Regions from separate parts of the Allobosea sp. 10L422 genome, predicted to be linked through region 1. Evidence: predicted binding sites of a transcription regulator. Region 1 holds the regulator's gene; each other region holds the start of a gene.

The links. Region 1 encodes LexA, which represses DNA repair genes until DNA is damaged. Its sites were predicted from a motif close to TGTTCNNNNTGTGTTCNG; they were not measured.
Region 2: AC1DEZ_RS13360 (YifB family Mg chelatase-like AAA ATPase) is a predicted target of LexA. The motif match lies at 2,117-2,134, and genes of this name have one in related genera.
Region 3: ruvC (crossover junction endodeoxyribonuclease RuvC) is a predicted target of LexA. The motif match lies at 1,856-1,873, and genes of this name have one in related genera.

What each region holds. Positions count from the first base shown of each region.
Region 1 covers NZ_JBFTJI010000001.1:621,354-625,042, reverse strand. Annotated here, with positions in the region: gene AC1DEZ_RS02920 (ComEC/Rec2 family competence protein) at 1-1,441, shown strand, start outside; gene lexA (transcriptional repressor LexA) at 1,435-2,145, opposite strand; gene AC1DEZ_RS02910 (molybdopterin molybdotransferase MoeA) at 2,245-3,456, opposite strand; gene moaC (cyclic pyranopterin monophosphate synthase MoaC) at 3,456-3,689, opposite strand, start outside.
Region 2 covers NZ_JBFTJI010000005.1:346,342-350,030, reverse strand. Annotated here, with positions in the region: gene AC1DEZ_RS13365 (hybrid sensor histidine kinase/response regulator) at 1-347, opposite strand, end outside; gene AC1DEZ_RS13360 (YifB family Mg chelatase-like AAA ATPase) at 509-2,062, opposite strand; gene msrA (peptide-methionine (S)-S-oxide reductase MsrA) at 2,179-2,835, opposite strand; gene AC1DEZ_RS13350 (hypothetical protein) at 2,919-3,239, opposite strand; tRNA gene AC1DEZ_RS13345 (tRNA-Ser) at 3,413-3,502, shown strand; gene AC1DEZ_RS13340 (aromatic amino acid lyase) at 3,678-3,689, opposite strand, start outside.
Region 3 covers NZ_JBFTJI010000009.1:197,604-201,292, reverse strand. Annotated here, with positions in the region: gene AC1DEZ_RS18740 (YebC/PmpR family DNA-binding transcriptional regulator) at 107-853, shown strand; gene AC1DEZ_RS18735 (sulfite exporter TauE/SafE family protein) at 960-1,739, opposite strand; gene ruvC (crossover junction endodeoxyribonuclease RuvC) at 1,894-2,409, shown strand; gene ruvA (Holliday junction branch migration protein RuvA) at 2,435-3,052, shown strand; gene AC1DEZ_RS18720 (GNAT family N-acetyltransferase) at 3,049-3,540, shown strand; gene ruvB (Holliday junction branch migration DNA helicase RuvB) at 3,537-3,689, shown strand, end outside.

The sequences.
Region 1 (3,689 bases):
CCTTGTCACGGGGAAGCGCGGCCTGATCACCGAGGCGACGAACAATGGCCTGCGTGCCGCCGGAATCTACCACATCGTCTCGATCTCAGGCCTGCACATGGTTCTCGCGGCCGGGACGATTTTCTGGCTGGTGCGCGCCCTACTGGCGCTCTCCCCGACTGCCGCGCTGCTCTGGCCGATCAAGAAGATCGCGGCCGTCGCGGCGATGCTCGGCGCGACCGCCTACTGTATCTTTTCAGGCAGTGACGTCGCGACCGAACGCTCGCTGATCATGACGCTGGTGATGCTCGGCGCGATCCTTGTCGATCGTGCTGCACTGAGCATGCGCAATCTCGCTCTTGCAGCCATGATCGTGCTGCTACGCGAGCCGGAGGCGCTGCTCGGACCGAGCTTCCAGATGTCATTCGGCGCGGTTGCGGCCCTGATCGCCTTTGCCGAACGCTGGGAGAGCCGAAAACGCACGGAGCCGCCCCCGAGCCTGCCATGGCCGCTCGGGCCGGTCTGGGCAGCGGCGCTCGGCATCGTCGTCACCACCTTGCTGGCGACGGCCGCAACAGCGCCCTTCGGGGCCTATCACTTCCAGACCTTCAACCCTTTCGGCCTGCTGGGCAACGCCATGGCACTGCCTTTCGTCTCGCTGTTCGTGATGCCTGCGGCGGTGTTCGGCGTGCTCGCCTATCCCTTCGGGCTGGACTGGCCTGCCTGGGCGCTGATGGGGCTGGCTTCGGATGTCGTGCTCAAGGTGGCGCATTGGGTCGCAAGCATCGACCATTCCACCGTGATGATCGCCGCCTTCAGCCCGGCCGTGCTGACCTGCTTCGTGCTGGCGTTGCTCTGGCTGACGCTGTGGACCACGGCCTGGCGCTGGCTGGCGGCGGTCCCCATCGTGCTCGGCGTCGCCATCGCCGGAAAGCCGGAGCGGCCGGAAATCCTGATCGAACGCGACGGCTCGGGGCTTGCTGTGCGGGGCCTCGATGGACGCCTTGCGGTCGCCGGCAAGCCCAGCCGCTTCGTGCTGCAGCAATGGCTGAGTGCCGACGGCGACAGCCGCTCGCCGGACGATCCGACGCTGCGCGCCGGCATCGCTTGCGATCAACTGGGTTGTGTTGCGCAAACGGCCGACAAGCGCATGATTTCCTACACGCGCGACCGGCTGGCGATCATCGAAGATTGCCTGCGGGCCGACCTCGTCGTCACCGCCATTCCCTGGAGCGGCGCCTGCAAGGCCCGGCTGATCGAGCGAATGGGACTGTCACGCGACGGCGCGACCTCGCTCTACCGCACGGCGTCGGGATGGAGCAGCCGCATCTCAGAGCCCAGCGCGGCCGATCGGCCGTGGAGCCGCCGACGCGAACCCCGTCTGGCGGCGCCCGCTGCAACGAGCATCAGCATTCCGCCAGCTTCCGCCGATGGCGAAGCCGAGGTCGAACGGCTTCAGTAACGCCGCATCAGATTGACGAGGCGGCCCTGAATCTTGACCCGGTCCGGCCCGAGCACACGCGTCTCATAGGCGGGATTGGCGGCTTCGAGCGCGATCGAGGAGCCGCGTTTGCGCAGCCGCTTGAGTGTGGCCTCCTCGTCGTCGATCAGTGCCACGACGATATCGCCGGTATTGGCCGAGTCCTGCTTGCGGATGATGACGGTGTCGCCGTCGAGGATGCCCGCTTCGACCATCGAGTCACCACGTACTTCGAGCGCGTAATGCTCGCCGGAGCCGAGCATGTCGGGCGGCAACGAGACGGTGTGGCTGCGGTTCTGAATGGCCGAAATCGGTGTGCCGGCGGCGATGCGGCCCATGACCGGGATCGCGATCGAAGAGCGGCTGTCCTCATCGGCGGTGGGGCGGGGTTTGCCGAGATTGGGCTGCGTGCCGAGCCCGCCCTGGACGACCGCAGGGCTGAAACGCGGCCGCTGCTGCGGCGTACCGAGTCCATCGGGCATCTTGATGACTTCGAGCGCACGCGCCCGGTTGGGCAGGCGGCGGATGAAGCCGCGCTCCTCCAGCGCCATGATCAGCCGGTGGATGCCGGATTTCGAGCGCAGATCGAGCGCGTCCTTCATCTCGTCGAAGGAGGGCGGCACCCCGCTCTCACGCAAGCGTTCCTGGATGAAGCGCAGGAGTTCGTGTTGCTTGCGTGTCAGCATGATCCCGCCGGCCCCGGAAAAGCGTAGATTCGAAACAAATCACGAACACCATAACTGTTCGCCTTGTGTTCCGCAACCCGGTCGCGCGAGAGCGCCCGTCTACCGCAGCGGCAGGATACGGCAGAGGTCGCCTATCTTGGCGGGCGCAGCATGGGCCGGGCGGATCGTCAGCGCCTGCGCCCGCGCCAATGTGCCGAGCATGGAGGAATCCTGCCGATCGAAAGGCGTTGCAACCCAACCATCGGGCGTCAGCGCCAGCTCCGAGCGCAGATAATCCTCACGCTCGTCATTGCCCGGCAGGTCGCTGCCGAGGCGGGCGGGGACGCTGCGGTCGCGATCGGCGCCGGCCATGCCGAGCAGGGCTTCGATCAGCGGCAGCACGAAGAGATGGCCGCAGACGATCGAGGAGACCGGGTTTCCGGGAAGCCCGACCACGACCATCCGGCCGAGCCGACCGGTCATCATCGGCTTGCCCGGCCGCATGGCAATCTTCCAGAAGCCAAGAGACATCCCGGCGCGGGTCAGCGCCTCCTGCACGAGGTCGTGTGCGCCCACCGAGGCGCCGCCCAGCGTGATTAGCACGTCGGCATCGGCAGCCCGCGCCATGCCGATCTTGTTGGCGAGATCGGCATGGTCGTCGCGGGCGATGCCGAGATCGAGCACGGTGCCACCGGCCTTTTCGACCAGCGCGGCGAGCGCGAAGGAGTTCGAGGCGACGATCTGGTCGCGCCCCACAGGCTCGCCCGGCGCCACCAGCTCGTCGCCGGTCGCCAGGATCGCGACGCGCGGCTTGCGCCGGACCGGCAGCGAGGGATGGCCCATCGCGGCGGCGAGCCCGAGTGCGGCGCTGTCGAGCACGCGTCCGGCCGACAGCAGGGCGTCGCCTTCGCGGAAATCGAGCCCCGCCCGGCGCAGGAACTTGCCTTTGGCGGGGGGCACCCGCACGCGGATCGTGGGGCTGCCGACGCCGTCGGCGTCCTCCTGGATCAGGATGGTGTCGGCACCATCAGGCATCGGCGCGCCGGTAAAGATCCGTACGGCTTCGCCCGGCCCGACCGTACCGTCAAAGGCCCGCCCGGCGGCGGACTCCCCGATCACGGCGAGTGTGGCATCTTCGGCCATCTCGTCGGCACGCACGGCGTAGCCATCCATGGCGGAGTTGGCGAAGGGCGGCTGGGTTCTGAGCGCCTTCAGATCGGCTGCGAGCACCCGCCATGCGCATTGCGCGAGCGGGAGGGTCTCCGCTCCGGTCGGTCCCGGAATGCTGTTGAGCAGCGCCTTGCGCGCGACGGGGACCGGGGTGAGCGCCATCAGCGGGCTTTCGCCTCGTAGTCGCCGGACTGGCCGCCGGATTTGTGCAGGAGCCGGATATTCTCGATCCGCATCGCCCTGTCGACTGCCTTGACCATGTCGTAGACGGTGAGACAGGCGACGGACACGGCGGTGAGCGCCTCCATCTCGACGCCGGTCTGGCCCTTCATCTTCACCTCAGCGCGCACGCGCACGCCCGGCAGGGCCTCGTCGATCTCCAGATCGACCCCGAT
Region 2 (3,689 bases), on a different contig from region 1:
TCGAGCAGTTGCGCTGGCCGACTGGCGAGTTGCGGCAGCTGCATCTTGCTGCCGACGAGATCGACCTCGCTCGCGCCGAACAGCGCCCCATAAGCCCGGTTGGCATAGACGATGCGCGCACCGTCGCGCCTGACGATCAGGTCGCCCTGGGCTTCGATCAGGCTGCGATAGCGTTCCTCGCTATCGGCGAGTGTCCAAAGCCGGTCGTTGAGATTTTCGGTATCGCGGAGCAAAGCGGCGACCTGCCGCCGCAACTGTTCACGCTGGAACAGGAGCCGGGCAATCAGCAGGCATAGCGCGAGCGCGGCGCCTCCGACGATGAGCCATGACCAGAACGAAGAAACCATGCCCTTCGATCTAGCCCTCGTCCCTTGAGAAAGGCGCCTGCGAACCCCGCAGATTCGCCGTTCGGCCTTCAGGATCGGTTAATCAAGAATACGTCGAGCTCATCGCATCTTGCGCGGTCTTCGGACGAGCCATCTGCTGCGCTCGAAAACGCGCCACGCGATCAGGCCGCCTGAACGAGCTCGCCACCGCGCGAGCGATAGGACAGCGCCTCCGCCAGATGCAGCCGCCCGACCTTGGCCTCGCCGTCGAGATCGGCGAGCGTGCGGGCTACTTTCAGCACGCGATGATAGGCCCGCGCCGTCAAGCGCATCGCCTCCGCGGCATCGCGCAAAAGGGCGAGCCCGGCATTATCGGGCCGTGCGATCTCTTCCAGCACCGGCGGAGGGCAGGCCGCATTGGTGCTGACGTGGCCCAGGCCGCGCTGAGGCAGTTCCAGCGCCTCGAAGCGCGCGCGCTGGCGCTGACGGGCGGCTGCGACTCTCGCGGCGACGGTGGTGGAGTCCTCTCCCGTCGATGGCCGGATCAGGTCGGCAGCGGTGACCGCGGGGAGATCGATGGCGATATCGATCCGGTCGAGCAGCGGACCGGACAGCCGAGTCTGATACTGCGCCATGCAACGCTCGTTCGGCTGGCGGCGGCAGGCGAAACCGGGCTCCGTCGCCTTGCCGCAGCGACACGGGTTCATCGCCGCCACGAGCTGGAATCTGGCGGGATAGGTGACCCGGTGATTGGCGCGAGAGATCAGAACATCGCCGGTCTCCATCGGCTGACGCAAAGCATCCAGCACCTGCGGCTGGAACTCGGGCAGCTCGTCGAGGAAGAGCACGCCGTGATGGGCGAGCGAGACCTCCCCCGGCTTGGCATGAAGGCCGCCGCCGACGAGCGCCGCCATCGAGGCCGAATGGTGCGGTGCCCGGAACGGGCGCCGATCGGTCAGGGCGCCGTCGGCGAGATGGCCCGCGACCGAGAGCACCATCGAAACCTCGAGCAACTCGCGCGGCGAAAGCGGCGGCAGGATCGACGGCAAGCGGCTCGCCAGCATCGACTTGCCGGCTCCGGGAGGCCCGTTCATCAGGAGATTGTGCCCGCCGGCGGCGGCGATCTCGAGCGCGCGGCGCGCGCTCTCCTGCCCCTTGATATCGACCAGATCGGGCAGAACTCCGCCTTGACGGGCCACTGCCGGCTCGGGCCGCGCCATCACCTGCGTCCCCTTGAAATGGTTGGCGAGCTGGATAAGCGAGCGCGGCGCCAGAATATCGATATCGGCGGCGGCCCAGGCAGCTTCCGGACCGGAAGCAGCGGGACAGATGAGACCCTGCCCTCTTGCGTAGGCAGCAATCGCTGCCGGCAGGACACCGGCCACCGGCGTGATCGAGCCGTCAAGGGCGAGTTCCCCGAGCACGGCATATCCGGCGAGTGCATCGGCGGGAATCGCGCCGATCGCCGCCATGACCGCGAGCGCGATCGGCAGGTCGTAATGGCTGCCTTCCTTGGGCAAATCGGCCGGTGCCAGATTGACGGTGATACGCTTGGCCGGCAGGGCAAGCCCCGAGGCGATGAGGGCGGCGCGCACCCGCTCGCGGCTCTCGGCGACGGCCTTGTCCGGCAGCCCGACCAGAATGAAGGCGACGCCGCCGGCCGCGACCTGCACCTGAACATCGACGGCGCGCGCTTCGATCCCCTCGAACGCCACCGTCGCGACCCGCGTCACCATCTCGGCCTCGCCCCGTTCCCCTTGGGGACGCTAGCGGAGCTTCAGCGGCAGCGCAAGAACATATCGAGAACCTTCGAATAAGCAGGGAGGCGGGCGCCTCCCTGTCCCGTCAAAGTTCAGGCGTCGACGCCCAGGCCCATCTGGCAGGCGACACCGGTCCCACCGAGGCCGCAATAACCTGCCGGGTTCTTGGCGAGATACTGCTGATGGTAGTCCTCGGCGAAGTAGAAGGTCGGCGCCTCGCGGATCTCGGTCGTGATCGGACCGTAGCCGCCGGCGGCCAAAGCCTTCTGGTACTCGGCGCGGGACTTCTCGGCAGCGGCCTTCTGCTCGGCGTCATAGGTGTAGATCGCCGAGCGATACTGCGTGCCGATATCGCCGCCCTGGCGCATGCCCTGGGTCGGGTCATGGTTCTCCCAGAAGATCCTGAGCAGATCCTCATAGGCGATCTTGGCGGGATCGTAGACCACCAGCACGACCTCGGTGTGCCCGGTCAGGCCGCTGCACGCCTCCTCATAGGTCGGATTCGGCGTCGTGCCGCCGGCATAACCCACGGCGGTGACCCAGATTCCCTCGCCGCTCTGCCAGAACTTGCGCTCGGCGCCCCAAAAGCAGCCGAGCCCGAACAGCGCCTTGCGCGTGCCTTCCGGATAAGGGCCGGCCAGCGCGCGTCCGTTGACGAAATGGGTTTCAGCGGTGGGAATCGCAGCGGGACGGCCCGGCAGGGTCTCGGCCGCCGTCGGCATCTCGGTCTTCTTGCGCAAAGAGAACATTTCTCGCTCCGTTCGTTCGAGCTTCGGCGCCAATGTAAGCCTCCTGCGGCCCTTCGCACAGGGGGGCTTCGCGAGCCCGCGCTTCACCGACGCGTGACGATGCCGATCAGCGGCTCCGGCTGCCGCCCCAGCCAAAGCAGCGCGAATCCGAGCAGAAGCGCCGCGAGCGAAGTCGGCAGCCGCATCACCGACAGCAGCATGGGATCCCAGAGCAGTGGATGGAGATTGCGTTCGATGGCCGGCTGAATCTGCGCGTAGCGCTCGTGGATCAAGGCCGTCAGGGTTTCGCTCACCGCGGTGAAGCGCAGTGCCGAATTGGCGATGGAACGAGCGCCGTCGATCACAAGCGCGACGAAGCCGGCCGCGACCCACAGATATCCCAACACTCGTAGAAGGAATCTCACTCTGCTCCCCGTCACCGTTTGCCGTTCGCGTATCCGGCACCTGCCCCCAGCTTCAAGATGTGCTCATCAGCGGCGCTCGGCGCAACCGCGCGCACAGGTTTTAGTGGGATTGTGCAAAACCCTTCATCTCGGGCCTTGAAAGATGACGGCACGGCGGTCATAAGCAGCGCGCCGGACAGGTGGCCGAGTGGTTGAAGGCGCACGCCTGGAAAGTGTGTATACGGGAAACCGTATCGCGGGTTCGAATCCCGCCCTGTCCGCCAGAAATTCCCAGAGATCGATTCCCGAGCGCACAAGCGCCGCGAGAGCCCGACTGGCTCCGTGAGCGGATTCAGATGGAATCCGGAAATTTGTCAGCTGGCCGATGGGCAGACTGAGCCCAGCAGCGCGGCCGATAGCGGTCGGCACAGCCTGCTTTCGGATCGGTCCGTGGCACCATCAGCCGAGAGA
Region 3 (3,689 bases), on a different contig from region 1:
GCTTGCCTGTCCCGGAAATCGGCGCCTATAAGGCCGTTCCGATCGCCCCGGCGCGCCGCGGGCGGTGTTTCCATGGTTCCATCATCTCAAAGGGCAGCGAGTCCCCATGGCCGGCCATTCACAGTTCAAGAACATCATGCACCGCAAGGGCAAGCAGGACGCGGTGCGCTCCAAGCTGTTCTCGAAGCTGGCCCGCGAAATCACCGTCGCCGCCAAGATGGGCATGCCCGATATCAACATGAACCCGCGGCTGCGCATGGCGGTTCTCGCCGCCCGCGCCGAGAACATGCCGAAAGACAATATCCAGCGCGCCATCAACAAGGCCGCCGGCGGCGAAGGCGATAACTACGACGAAGTTCGCTACGAAGGCTACGGCCCGGGCGGCGCCGCCGTCATCGTCGAGGCGCTGACCGACAATCGCAACCGCACCGCCTCCGCCGTCCGCTCCTACTTCACCAAGGCCGGCGGCGCGCTCGGTGAGAGCAACTCGGTCTCCTTCATGTTCAACCGCGTCGGCGAGGTCAGCTATCCACCGGAGGCCGGCGACGCCGACAAGGTCATGGAAGCTGCGATCGAAGCCGGCGCCGACGATGTCGCCTCGGACGAGAGCGGCCATGTCATCACCTGCGCCTTCGACGCGCTGAACGAAGTTTCCAAGGCGCTTGAAGCTTCGCTTGGCGCCCCCGCCTCGGCCAAGCCGGTCTGGCGGCCGACCACGACCGCCCCGCTCGACGAGGAAAAAGCGGCATCGATGATGCGGTTGATGGAAGCGCTCGACAATGACGACGACGTCCAGAACGTCTTCGCCAATTTCGAGATCGCCGACGACATCATGGCCAAGCTCAGCGCCTGATATCAGCCTGCGTCATTCTCGGGCTTGACCCGAGAATGACGCGCCGGAAAAACGCCCGCACCTCCTCGTCACGAGATGCTCGGGTCAAGCCCGAGCATGACGGCCTTCATCGCCCGATCAGCGCATCCCAGAGCGGCAGGCTGATCAGCGCGCTCAGGAAGATCACCAGATAGGCGCCGCGCCGGAAGCTCTGCTCCGAGGCGAGGCGGAAGCCATGCGTGCCGGCCCACAGCCCGATGCCGTAGACCGCGAAGAGCGGCACCGCCATCAGTAGCGCGCCGAAGATGAGAATGCCCTTCCACCACAGCACGGCGCCGCTGATCAGCGTGGAAACGCCGAAGAAGGCCTGCATATTGGCCCGCGTCTTGTGCCGGTCGTTGCGCTGGGCGCCAAGCCAGAACACCGCGAGCGGCATGCCGCCGATCGAGGCCATGCCATTGAACAGGCCCGACAGCGCGCCCACCCCGAGCGAGAGCGGGATCGTCGGGCGCCCGTGATAGCGCCAGCCCGAGGCCATCAGCCCGACGGCGGCCAGCACCAGCGCGGCCAGCAGCCAGCGCATGGTTTCGCGGTCGAGCCAGATCAAGAGCCAGATGCCGGCCGGCAGGGCCAGGGTCGCCGTCAGCAGAAGCGGCAGGATCTCGCTCCATTCAGCCCGCCGGGCGCTTCTCGCCGCGATCGGCAGGGCGAAGGGCAGGTCGATGAACCAGATCAGCCCTAGCGCCGCCACCGGCCCGAGCACCATCGAGGCCAGCGGCATGAACACCATCGCGAAGCCGAAGCCGGTGAAGCCGCGCACCAACCCGCCGAGGAGCGTCGCTGCGAGCAGGACGGCGATGCCGTCATAGGTCAGGCCGGGCATGAAGGCGGAGAGGCTGAAAGGCATGGCGTCGCATATGAGTAAGGCTGACCCGGCGAACCATGCCCGCCACGCTCCGGCAAGAACAACTTTCCTTTTTGATGCGATCGATGAGCGGAATTCATCCCCGCTCAAGTTCCGGGCGGGACAAATCCGAAACATCCGTTAGCTTGAGCCCGTCATGGCACCCGCGATTCGCATCATTGGCATCGACCCCGGCCTTCGGAAGACCGGCTGGGGCGTCGTCGTCTCGGAAGGCAGCAAGCTCTCCTTCGTCGCCTGCGGCTGCGTCGAGAGCGACGGCAGCCTCCCGCTCGGCGAACGCCTCCGGCAGCTGCACGAGGGGCTGCACAAGATCATCGCCGCGCATCGCCCGCATGAGGCAGCTGTGGAAGAGACCTTCATCAACCGCGATCCGCAATCGGCGCTGAAGCTCGGCCAAGCCCGCGGCATCGCACTGGTCGTGCCCTCGCTCGCGGGGTTGAGCGTCGCCGAATACGCCGCCAACCTCGTCAAGAAGACGGTGGTCGGTGTCGGCCACGCCGACAAGAAGCAGGTGCAGGCGATGATCCGCGTGCTGTTGCCCAAGGCCGAGACCCGCTCGGCCGACGCGGCTGACGCGCTCGCCGTCGCGATCTGCCATGCCCAGCATCGCGGCATGAAGGCATTGGTCGCGCAGATGCGCGCGGCGGGTTGAGAGTGGCGGCCGGGGGAAAGACACGATGATCGGCAAGCTCAAGGGCCTGATCGATTCCTATGGCGAGGACCACGTCATCATCGACGTGCAGGGCGTCGGCTATGTCGTGCAGTGCTCGGCGCGCACTCTCCAACGCCTGCCCAAGCCGGGCGAGGCGGCGGCGCTCTCCATCGAGACCCATGTCCGCGAGGATGCGATCCGCCTCTACGGCTTCATGTCCGACGTCGAGCGCGATTGGTTCCGGCTGATGCAGGTGGTGCAGGGCGTCGGCGCCAAGGTCGCGCTCGCCATCCTCTCGACGCTCGATCCCGGCAGCCTCGCGACCGCCATCGCCACCAACGACAAGGCCGCGATCGCCCGCGCGCCCGGCGTCGGCCCCAAACTCGCCCAGCGCCTCTGCGCCGAGCTCAAGGACAAGGCGCCGGCCTTCGGCCATATCGACCCCGGGGTCGTCCAGCTTTCGGGCGCACTCGAAGATAGGAAGCTGCCGCAGCCCATCGCGGACGCCGTCTCGGCACTCGCCAATCTCGGCTATCCTCAGGCCCAGGCCGTGGTCGCCGTGGCCGCTGCCGCCAAGGCGGCCGGCGACGGTGCCGGCACGGCCCAGCTGATCAAGCTGGGTCTGAAGGAACTGGCGAAGTGAGCGCACCGCCCGACGAGCTGGAACTGCGCATCGTCACCGACAAGACCGAGCTGTGTCGCATCATGCTGGCGAGTTGGGGCTCGCACAGCATGATGATCGACCTGCATGTCTATGACGTCGCCGAGATCGACGCGCTCGGCTTGTTCGAGCCCGATGGCAGGACGGCGGCATTGGCGAGCTGGACGGCGAGAGGCGACACCGCCTATCTCTGCGCGCTCCATTCGCTCCGTCCCGGCGAAGGCGTGGCGATCCAGATGCTCGACGCCGTCATCGCGGCGGCACGGGCGGCGGGCGCGAAGAAGCTCAAGGCGATGCTGACCAACGACAACATGCCCGGCATGACCTTCTACCAGCGCCGCGGCTTTCGCCTTTCGGGGCTTTATCTCGAAGCCATCGACGCCTATCGCTCGGTCGTGCCGACGATCATCAAGACGGGATACAAGGACATTCCGATCCACGACGCGCTCGAACTGGAGATGGCGCTGTGAGCGACCCCAAGCGCTCCGGGTTGCTGACGGCCGAACGCCGCGACGACGACAGCGAAACCTCGCTGCGGCCGCTCTCGCTCGCAGATTTCACGGGCCAGGCGGCAGCACGCGCCAATCTCCAGGTCTTCATCAACGCCGCCAAAAGCCGG